Regions from separate parts of the Ruminococcus sp. RTP21358st1_G6_RTP21358_211008 genome, predicted to be linked through region 2. Evidence: predicted binding sites of a transcription regulator. Region 2 holds the regulator's gene; each other region holds the start of a gene.
What was found. Region 2 encodes LexA, which represses DNA repair genes until DNA is damaged. Its sites were predicted from a motif close to CNAACANNTGTTNG; they were not measured.
Positions count from the first base shown of each region.

Region 1: dinB (DNA polymerase IV) is a predicted target of LexA. The motif match lies at 1,480-1,493, and genes of this name have one in related genera.
Region 3: AB5Z12_RS17365 (putative DNA modification/repair radical SAM protein) is a predicted target of LexA. The motif match lies at 1,912-1,925, and genes of this name have one in related genera.

Region 1 covers NZ_JBDGDM010000024.1:43,051-46,337, forward strand. Annotated here, with positions in the region: gene AB5Z12_RS11060 (CDP-alcohol phosphatidyltransferase family protein) at 1-276, shown strand, start outside; gene AB5Z12_RS11065 (hypothetical protein) at 454-606, opposite strand; gene AB5Z12_RS11070 (S24 family peptidase) at 620-1,330, opposite strand; gene dinB (DNA polymerase IV) at 1,513-2,763, shown strand; gene AB5Z12_RS11080 (hypothetical protein) at 2,769-3,014, shown strand; gene AB5Z12_RS11085 (hypothetical protein) at 3,252-3,287, shown strand, end outside.
Region 2 covers NZ_JBDGDM010000031.1:38,719-42,005, reverse strand. Annotated here, with positions in the region: gene yqeK (bis(5'-nucleosyl)-tetraphosphatase (symmetrical) YqeK) at 1-467, shown strand, start outside; gene rsfS (ribosome silencing factor) at 662-1,030, shown strand; gene lexA (transcriptional repressor LexA) at 1,099-1,719, opposite strand; gene AB5Z12_RS13015 (HlyD family efflux transporter periplasmic adaptor subunit) at 1,953-3,287, shown strand, end outside.
Region 3 covers NZ_JBDGDM010000054.1:8,287-11,573, forward strand. Annotated here, with positions in the region: partial or broken gene tsaA (tRNA (N6-threonylcarbamoyladenosine(37)-N6)-methyltransferase TrmO) at 1-270, shown strand, start outside; gene AB5Z12_RS17360 (aspartate kinase) at 344-1,663, shown strand; gene AB5Z12_RS17365 (putative DNA modification/repair radical SAM protein) at 2,011-3,287, shown strand, end outside.

The sequences.
Region 1 (3,287 bases), on a different contig from region 2:
CTTCTTTTAATCGTAATAATGGCAGGTAAGGAGCTGTATATGGTAGTCAGTGGATGTCTTGTGATACGAAAGACAGGAAAAGTACATGGTGCAGACTGGCATGGAAAGATAGTAACCTTTTTATTATATGGAACTGCAGCGGTGCATATTATATGGTTCCACATTACACCGATGGTATCAGATCTGTTGATTGGTTTGTGCGCTATAATGATGGTCATATCGGTCGCTCTGTATATTATCCAGAATACCAGGACTCTTAAGGAAGAGACTGTATAAGCAATTTTATATTGCAATGACTAGAAAAATATTTAGGAGAAGATAGATATAAACAGTAAGTCAAACACACAAACTATGAAGTCTTTAGTCGGTTTAATAAAATTTTAGATAGAAAATAAATCATTATAAAAAGATCCTGTTCATACTATGATATATAGAACAGGATCTTTATTTACTTTATTTCGCCAGGAAATTGCTCTGAATCTCCATCGGCATATGATAAGCCTGGCCTCGTTTTGTCAGGCTGTATAATTTAAAGCTCATTAGTTCCGGAGTCGCATTCAATGAACTGCAGAGTCCGAAATAATCCAGGTCCTCGTTCTGAACCATCAGCCTTTTAAAATTAGCCAACTACTTTTCCAAAAGTTTTTAAGATGGATCCGGAAGTGACTTGGATAGGGGCATATTTTTTATTTAGAGAAATAAGCTGAATACCGGAATCGGATTGATGATATTTCTTTACATAAGCATCACCATCAAGGAAGAAGACACCGATTTCTCCTTCTTCAAGTGTTTCTTGTTTATGAATCCAGATGATCTGTCCATCCAGATAGAGAGGCTCCATGCTGTCACCACATACCCGGACACCGAAGTCAGCACTGGAAGATACTTCATCACCAACTTCAATTTCGGAAAAACGGTCGGAATCAAGGAATTGTCCTGTTCCAGCTGAAACCGGGAGATCATAGAGACTGAGAGTTCTTCGTGGAAATTGATAAATGATTGGTTCTTCTCGAATGTATTCCCCACTTTTCATTAATAGGTTCATGTAGTCAAGAACTTTGGCTTGTCCTTCGTCATTTAATTTGGAGAAAAGTTTCTCATCCGTTCCAATCTGGAATGTTCTATTTATATCGGAAATCTCAAGAATCTCACAGAGGGCAAAAAATTGTAAAACATTTGGCAGGTTTACATTTTTTTCCCATTTACTGATAGAATGAGCTTTTACATCTAAGCCTCTTTCACACAGAAGAGCTGCCAGTTGTGGTTGAGACAGTTTTCGGTCTTTTCTTTTATTAGCAATAATGGATCCAAAATCTTTCTTTATCATCATACACCTCCATATGCAGGTATTTATTCCCTATATATACTATAACCCATAACAGATAAAAAATCAACAATAATAGCGTTAAAATCCATAAAAACGACATATCTGCTACTTTACAAAGATTTAAAAGCGATATATAATGCCTATATAGAAAAAGAACGCACGTTCTAAAAAGGAAAGGTGAAAATGTGGAAAGAACAATATTGCACAGCGATGCCAATTGTTTTTATGCTAGTGTGGAAATGCTTTATCATCCAGAATATGTTGGTAAGCCATTAGCTGTAGGAGGAGATTCTGAAGCGAGGCATGGAATTGTATTGACGGCGAATTATATTGCGAAGAGAAGCGGCGTTAAGACTGGCATGGCATTGTGGCAGGCAAAGCAGGTTTGCCCGGATTTGATATTTGTGCCTCCGAGGATGGATTTATATTTGAAATTTTCCTCAATGTTGCGAGAAATATATTCGGAATATACGAATCAAGTTGAACCGTATGGATGTGATGAAGCTTGGCTTGATGTAACTGATAGTTTTTCACTGAAAGGTGACGGAAGAAAAATTGCAGAAGAAATTAACAGAAGGGTAAAGAAAGAACTGGGTATTACGGTAAGCATTGGAATTTCCTGGAATAAAATTTTTGCAAAACTTGGAAGCGATTATAAAAAGCCTGATGGAATTACAGAATTTAATCGGACGAATTATCGTGAACTAATCTGGAAACTTCCGGTATCAGATCTTCTATATGTAGGAAGATCAACGAATAGAACTTTACAGAAATATGGTATTCGCACAATCGGAGAACTGGCAAGAACAGATCCAAGTTTTCTGGAACGGCAGCTTGGGAAAATGGGACTTGTCATTTATTCATTTGCGAATGGCTGGGATGATTCACCAGTTTCAGTAGAAGGATATCAGGCACCGATAAAGTCTATTGGCAACAGTACAACGACACCCAGAGATCTGGAAAATGATCAGGATGTACAGATTATTCTGATGGCATTGGCAGAAAGTGTCGCAGCCAGACTGCGGAAACATGGTTTTAAATGTAATGTAGTGTCAATTTCGATTCGTGATAATGGGTTATTTCATTTCTCCAGGCAAAGAAAGCTGCAGGATCTGACCGACATTACAGATGAGATAATGAGTGCAGCATACCAGCTTTTTAGAGAGAACTATCATTGGCCTCGTCCAATCAGAAGTCTTGGAATCCGTGCAGATGATCTGGTTATGGGGCAGGTTCCGGTGCAGTTAGATTTATTTATGAATGAGCAGCGCCGGGAAAAACAGGAGAAGTTAGACAGGGCAGTAGATGATATCAGGCGACGGTTTGGATATCACAGTGTCCAGAGAGCATTTATGTATCAGGATAAAATATTATCCAGCCTGGATGCACAGGGATCCCACACCGTTCATCCAGTTGGATATTTCAATGGGAGGTAAGTGCTTTGAATGATAACAAAGTTTATGTAGAAGTCATTGTAAAATTCAGCACAGAAGGCGCAATGATGCCAATAGAATTTATTTGGGAAGATGGAACTAAATATTTAATTGATAAAGTAAAATCGAAAGAACGTTGTGCCAGCCGGAAAGCGGGTGGTACAGGAATTATGTATACTGTAATGGTAGATGGTAAGGAATGCCATTTATATTATGAATTTGATAAATGGTTTATGGAGCGCAAGAGTGCGTAAAGATTTAAGAAAGAAAATAGGATCTGCAAAAGAGCTGACCTTTCCCTTTTGCTCTTTTCAGATTGACATATAAGGGCATTACATCTATGTTCATGAAACAATATGCCCACTATATTGTCCATGCAGATGTGTCTCTGCTCAAGAATAATTCTTATTGAGCTTCCGTCAAAATCACAGGGATGGGAGTGTAGAACGTCAGAGAAAGACGATTCAATACGAAAAAAGGAGATTTTGATAATGACAGAGAGAGATTATGCGATTAGATCGTTTAAG
Region 2 (3,287 bases):
AGGTGTCCGGTCTTCTTCACGATTGCGCCAAATGCATTCCCAATAAGAAAAAACTGAAGATGTGCAGCGAACACAATATTCCGGTTTCCGATTTTGAGAGAAGTCACCCGTTTCTTCTCCACTCCCGTCTTGGAGCTTATATTGCTCACGAGAAATATGGGATTGACGATCAGGAGATTCTTTCTGCCATCAATTATCACACAACTGGCAGACGTGAAATGAGTCTTCTTGAAAAGATTATTTATATTGCAGATTATATTGAGCCCATGCGTTATAAAGCAAGCCGTTTACCGGAAATTCGCAAACTTGCGTTTGAAGACCTGGATGAGTGTATGTATGAGATCCTAAAAGATACCCTGGAGTATCTGGAAGAAGATTCTGCCGATGATATTGAGCCAACTTCCAAGGAGGCTTATATTTATTATAAAGAATTGCATAATAAGCGTAATAACGTATCTGATAATTAATACTCCGCATATACTGGCGACTATTTTTACTATTTACAATTAACATTCTACGAGATGCGAGATATTTCGCACGAGCGAAGGCCAGGTACCACCTGACAGAGGATATTATTTCACTTTTAAAGCCTTTTGTTCTCGCAGGAATTTAAAATAATATTAGGTCAGTATAAGCATTATTAAGAAAGGAGCAGATCAGAATGAGTACAGTAAGTACAGAGAAAATGATGGCACAGATTGCCTGCAAGGCAATTGATGATAAAAAGGGACAGGATATTAAGATAATTGATATTCATAATGTTTCTGTAATTGCAGATTATTTCGTAATCGCAAGCGGTACAAACTCCAATCAGGTTCAGGCGATCGTCGATAATGTGGAGGAGCAGCTTGGACGCGCTGGCTTTGAGGCGAAGCAGATTGAGGGAAACCGCAATTCCAGCTGGATTCTCATGGATTACGGCGATGTGATCGTGCATGTGTTTGATGAGGAAAACCGACTTTTCTATGATCTGGAGAGAATCTGGAGAGATGGAAAGGTTCTGGAGATGGATGCGTTTTTAGAGAAATAAAAAAGTCCCCTTTGGTAAACAATTGTCTGGAAACAGCAATTGTTTGCTAAAGGGGAAATTTTTTATGACTATTGGTAAAAACGCATGACACCAAATACTTTACCCAGAATCTGGATTTCTCCTGTAATGATAATGGGATCCATAGTGTCATTCTCTGGCTGAAGGCGGTAGTAGCCCTTCTCCTTATAGAAGGTCTTCACTGTGGCAGAGTCCTCTACCAGGGCAACTACAATGTCGCCGTTATCTGCAGTTGGCTGCTGCTTTACCAGAACCTGATCACCATCGAAGATTCCTGCATTGATCATGCTGTCGCCTTTTACCTTCAGCATGAAGCTCTGTTCATTGGGCATAAATTCTGCCGGGATGGGGAAGTAGCCATCTACATTCTCTACAGCCAGAATAGGCTGTCCGGCGGCTACAGTACCTACAAGCGGAACATTGACCACTTCACGGCGGACAAGATTGAAATTGTCATCAATGATCTCTATGGCTCTTGGCTTCGTGGCATCGCGGCGGATGTATCCGTTCTTCTCAAGAGCTTCCAGATGGGCATGAACAGATGATGTAGACTTCAGATTTACAGCTTCACAAATCTCACGAACTGCTGGCGGGAATCCGCGGTTCAGAATCTCACTTTTAATATATTCTAAAATTTCCTGCTGTTTTTTGCTGATTTTACCATATGTCATAAGAGTTTTCCTCCGAAATTCATTCAACTTTTTCTTATCATACCATATTTTTCTTAATTAAGCAAACAGATATTCTGAAAATATGTTCGTTTTTTGATATGCAGGCTGTTCACAGCTTCCAGCTTTGTTCACACACTTTTCGTTTTCTTTTCCTTGTGTTCACCGGCAAAAAATGGTACAATTGTTTGGTATGAAAATTCAGAGCCCGACTCAAAAACAAAGGGGGAATCCGCTTGTCCGAGAAGAAATCTAACAAGCCTGGCAAAACGGCAGGACTTTTTGTCCAGTTAAAGAACATATTCGGACTGAATATTGCCACCGTTGCTTTTGGTGTATTGTTATTATATATGATTTTTACTGCATTTTTACTTGTAACCTCCACACATATCGAATCTTACCAGGTTACCACAGGTCCTTTGTCGCGAAACGAGACCTACACTGGTATTTCTCTTCGGGAAGAGAGTGTTTTTAAGGCAGAATCCTCCGGTTATGTGAATTATTATGCCCGGGAGGGAAGTAAGATCAATGCCAACGGTGCTGTTTACGGATTAAGTTCCGGAAAAATTGCAGAAACCAAGTCTGCATTGACTGCTGATGAACTGGAGAAGATCCGCAGTTCTATGCTCAGCTTTTCCAAAGGATTTTCCGGAAGTAAATTTAACAACACTTACAGTTTTAAGAACCAGCTGGAGGGAAGCATCCTTCAGTATGAGGGAATTTCCACTGACGGGAATGCAGATTCACAAGTAGTGACCATCGGCGGACAGAATATCTGTAAAGCCCAGGAAGACGGCATTATCCTCTATTCTATGGACGGCTATGAGAATAAGACTGTGGAAAACATTACAGCAGAAGATTTTGACCAGACTTCTTACCATGAAACGGATCTGAAGACATCCGAAAAGGTGCAGGCCGGAGATAACATTTATACAAATATTACCAGCGAATTATGGAGCCTGATCATTCCACTAAGCGACAAACAGGCCGCCAAGCTGGAGGGACGTTCCACCATTCGTGTGAAATTTCTCAAGGATGATATGACACAGAGCGGCGATTTTTCCATCATAAAAATCGATGGTGACAAATATGGAAAAATCGACTTCAGCCGCGGTCTGATCCGCTATGCATCTGACCGTTTTCTGGATATTGAACTGGTTACCAATACAGTAACCGGTCTTAAGATTCCCCTTTCCGCTATTGAATCCAAGGATTTTTACGTGATTCCGGCAGAATATGCCACAACTGATCCTGACAGCGGAAGTGTAGGCTTTAACAAGATTTCCAAAGATTCCAGCGGAAATAACGTAAGAACCTTTATCAATGCTACAATCTACGGTAAAGTTAAAATTGAATCAGATGATGATTCTGCTGATGAAGCTTACAATTATTACGTGGATAGAAGCGCTTTTAAAGAAGGAGATGCTATTGTAAAAGATGACTCCAACCAGTGCTTTATTGTAGGGGAAACAGATTCTCTGGAAGGCGTTTACTGCATCAATCAGGGGTATGCGGTATTCCGTCAGGTAGACATACTGGATCAGAATGAAGAATATGCCATTATTTCCAGT
Region 3 (3,287 bases), on a different contig from region 2:
GTGGACAGCCATCCGGAAGCAGCGGGCGGATTTACCGACCAGATTTAGGATCATAAGCTGAAAGTAGAGTTTCCGGAAAAGCTTTTGAAGAAGATTCCAGAGGAAAAAAGAGAAGCACTTCTGGCTGTCCTTGCAAACGATCCAAGACCTGGGTATCAGAAAGACCCTGAAAGAAAATACGGAATGTCTTTTGGATCCTGGGATATTCATTTTAAAGTAGATGGAGAACAGCTGCAGGTATTGGAGGTATTTAACACTTTCACGAATTAAATCGAAAAAACCCTTGCAAAAAGTCGAATTTTTTCATAAAATGGAGAAAAAGTTTTTGAGGAGCATAAGGATTATGAGAAAAGTTGTAAAGTTTGGCGGAAGCTCCCTTGCAAATGCGGAGCAGTTTGAAAAAGTCGGAGATATTATCAGAAGTGAAGAGAGCAGACGTTTTGTTGTTCCTTCTGCACCAGGTAAGAGATTTGACGGGGACACGAAGGTAACAGATCTTCTTTACAGCTGTTATGACGCAGCTGCAAATGGCGGTGATTTTGAAAAGGTTTTAGAAGAAATCAAATCTCGTTATTATGAGATTATTAAAGGGCTTGGCCTTGCTCTTTCCATGGAAGAGGATTTCCAGTTGATCAAAGAGAATTTTAAAGCACAGATTGGCAGGGATTACGCCGCTTCCCGTGGAGAATATCTGAACGGCAAAGTGATGGCTGCTTATCTTGGTTATGAATTTGTGGATGCAGCAGAAGTAATCCGTTTTGATAAAAACGGAAATCTGGATTCAGAGAAGACAGACAAACTTCTGAACAAGCGTCTTTCCAAATGTGAGAATGCAGTTGTGCCGGGCTTCTATGGTGCAAAGGACGATGGAACTGTGACCACTTTTTCCAGAGGTGGTTCTGATGTGACAGGTTCTCTGGTTGCCAAGGCAATTAAGGCTGATATGTATGAAAACTGGACTGATGTATCCGGTTTCCTTGTAACAGACCCGAGAATTGTAAAGAATCCGGCTGTGATTGAGACCATTACATACCGTGAACTTCGTGAGCTTTCCTACATGGGAGCTACTGTTCTTCATGAAGATGCTATTTTCCCTGTAAGAAAAGAGGGAATTCCGATTAATATCCGTAACACCAACCGTCCGGAGGATAAGGGAACTTTTATTGTGGAGAGTACCTGCCGCAAGCCGAAATATACCATAACCGGTATTGCAGGAAAGAAAGGTTTCTGTTCTATCAACATTGAGAAGTCCATGATGAACAGTGAAATCGGATTTGGCAGAAGAGTGCTTCAGGTATTTGAAGACCAGGGAATCAGTTTTGAGCATGTTCCATCCGGTATTGATACCATGACAGTATATGTTCACCAGGATGAGTTTGAAGAAAAGGAGCAGCAGGTAATTGCGGGAATCCATCGCCTGGTTCAGCCGGATTTTGTGGAAATGGAATCTGACCTTGCCCTGATCGCAGTTGTAGGACGTGGAATGAAATCCACCCGCGGTACAGCCGGAAGAATTTTCTCTGCCCTCGCACATGCAAATGTAAACGTCAAGATGATTGACCAGGGTTCCAGTGAGCTGAATATTATTATCGGTGTGGAAAACCGTGATTTTGAAAATGCAGTGAAAGCAATTTATGATATTTTTGTGCTGACACAGATTTGAAATTGAGTGGATAGGTCACCTGTCGGCAGCATTCACATATATGAAAATCTGCTCATACGTTCAGAACGTCTGGTATTCATGAATTCGCTGATGTAAGCATGTACCATTTCTGGCTGTCGTCCGGGAGCTTTAATAGTAAAAGAATGAGATAAGAGCCGTAAATCAAAGGTAGTGTTAGAATTAATCTTTGATTTATGGCTCTTTTTGTATAGAAAAAATTTCGTGCCGTTTTATGATATTGACAAAACAGAACATACGTTCTAAAATAAAACAAGAACAAACGTTCTGAAATTGAGAATAATAAAGAACGCGAAACACAGATTACATAAAAGGAGTTTTGTTACGGGATGATTATTCAGGAATCAATGACATTGAAGCGGAAGCTGGAGATTTTATCGGATGCCGCGAAATATGATGTGGCTTGCACATCCAGTGGTGTGGATCGAAAGGGAGATGGAAAGGGCATGGGAAACAGCATTGCTGCCGGAATCTGTCATAGTTTTGCTCAGGATGGCAGATGTATCAGTCTTTTGAAGATCCTTTATACAAATGAATGTGTATTTGACTGTAAATACTGTATAAACAGAGCCTCCAATGATGTGGTGCGTACCAGTTTTACCCCAGAAGAAGTGTGTCGTCTGACTATGGAATTTTACAGGAGGAACTATATTGAAGGACTGTTTTTAAGTTCCGGAGTAAAGGAAAGTCCAGACAGGACTATGGAAGAACTGCTTTGTACAGTAAATCTTCTTCGTAATAAATATCATTTTCAGGGATATATTCATTTGAAAGCCATTCCAGGTGCTGCTCCTGAACTGATCGCCAGGGCGGGGTATCTGGCAGATCGCATGAGCGTGAACCTGGAACTTCCTACTGCAGACGGGCTTAGGAAACTGGCACCGCATAAGAGCAGGCAAACCATTCTTCGCTCCATGAAGCAGATTCAGCAGCAGCGAGATCAGAATAAGGAGGAATTGGTTCTGTACCGTCATGCCCTTAAGTTTGTACCAGCCGGTCAAAGTACCCAGATGATTATTGGAGCTATGGGGGAGAGCGATTATCAGATCGTGTCAGTAGCAGAATCTTTGTATAAGAACTTTGCATTAAAAAGAGTTTTTTATTCGGCTTTTGTCGCCGTAAATGAAGATAAGGATCTGCTCATGTCCTTATCAGGTCCGCCTCTTCTTCGAGAACACCGACTTTATCAGGCAGACTGGCTTATGCGGTTTTATGGTTTTCGGGCTTCAGAACTGCTTTCAGAGAAGCATCCGGATTTTAACCTTCTTCTGGATCCCAAGGCAGACTGGGCAGTGTCACATTTGGAGTTTTTTCCGGTAGAGATCAACCAGGCAGATTATTATGAACTTCTTCGTGTACCGGGAATCGGTTATACCTCTGCCAGAAGAATCATTGGAGCCAGGAGAACCCATTCCCTGGAATTTGCAGATTTGAAGAGGATTGGTGTGGTTCTGAAGCGTGCCTTATATTTTATCACCTGTAATGGCCGCATGATGTACAATACCAGGTTGGAGGAATCTTATATTACCCGTAATCTTCTGGATGAAGAGAACTGTCGGAAGCATGGGAATGAAGCTGCATTTCAGCAATTATCCCTCTTTGGAGA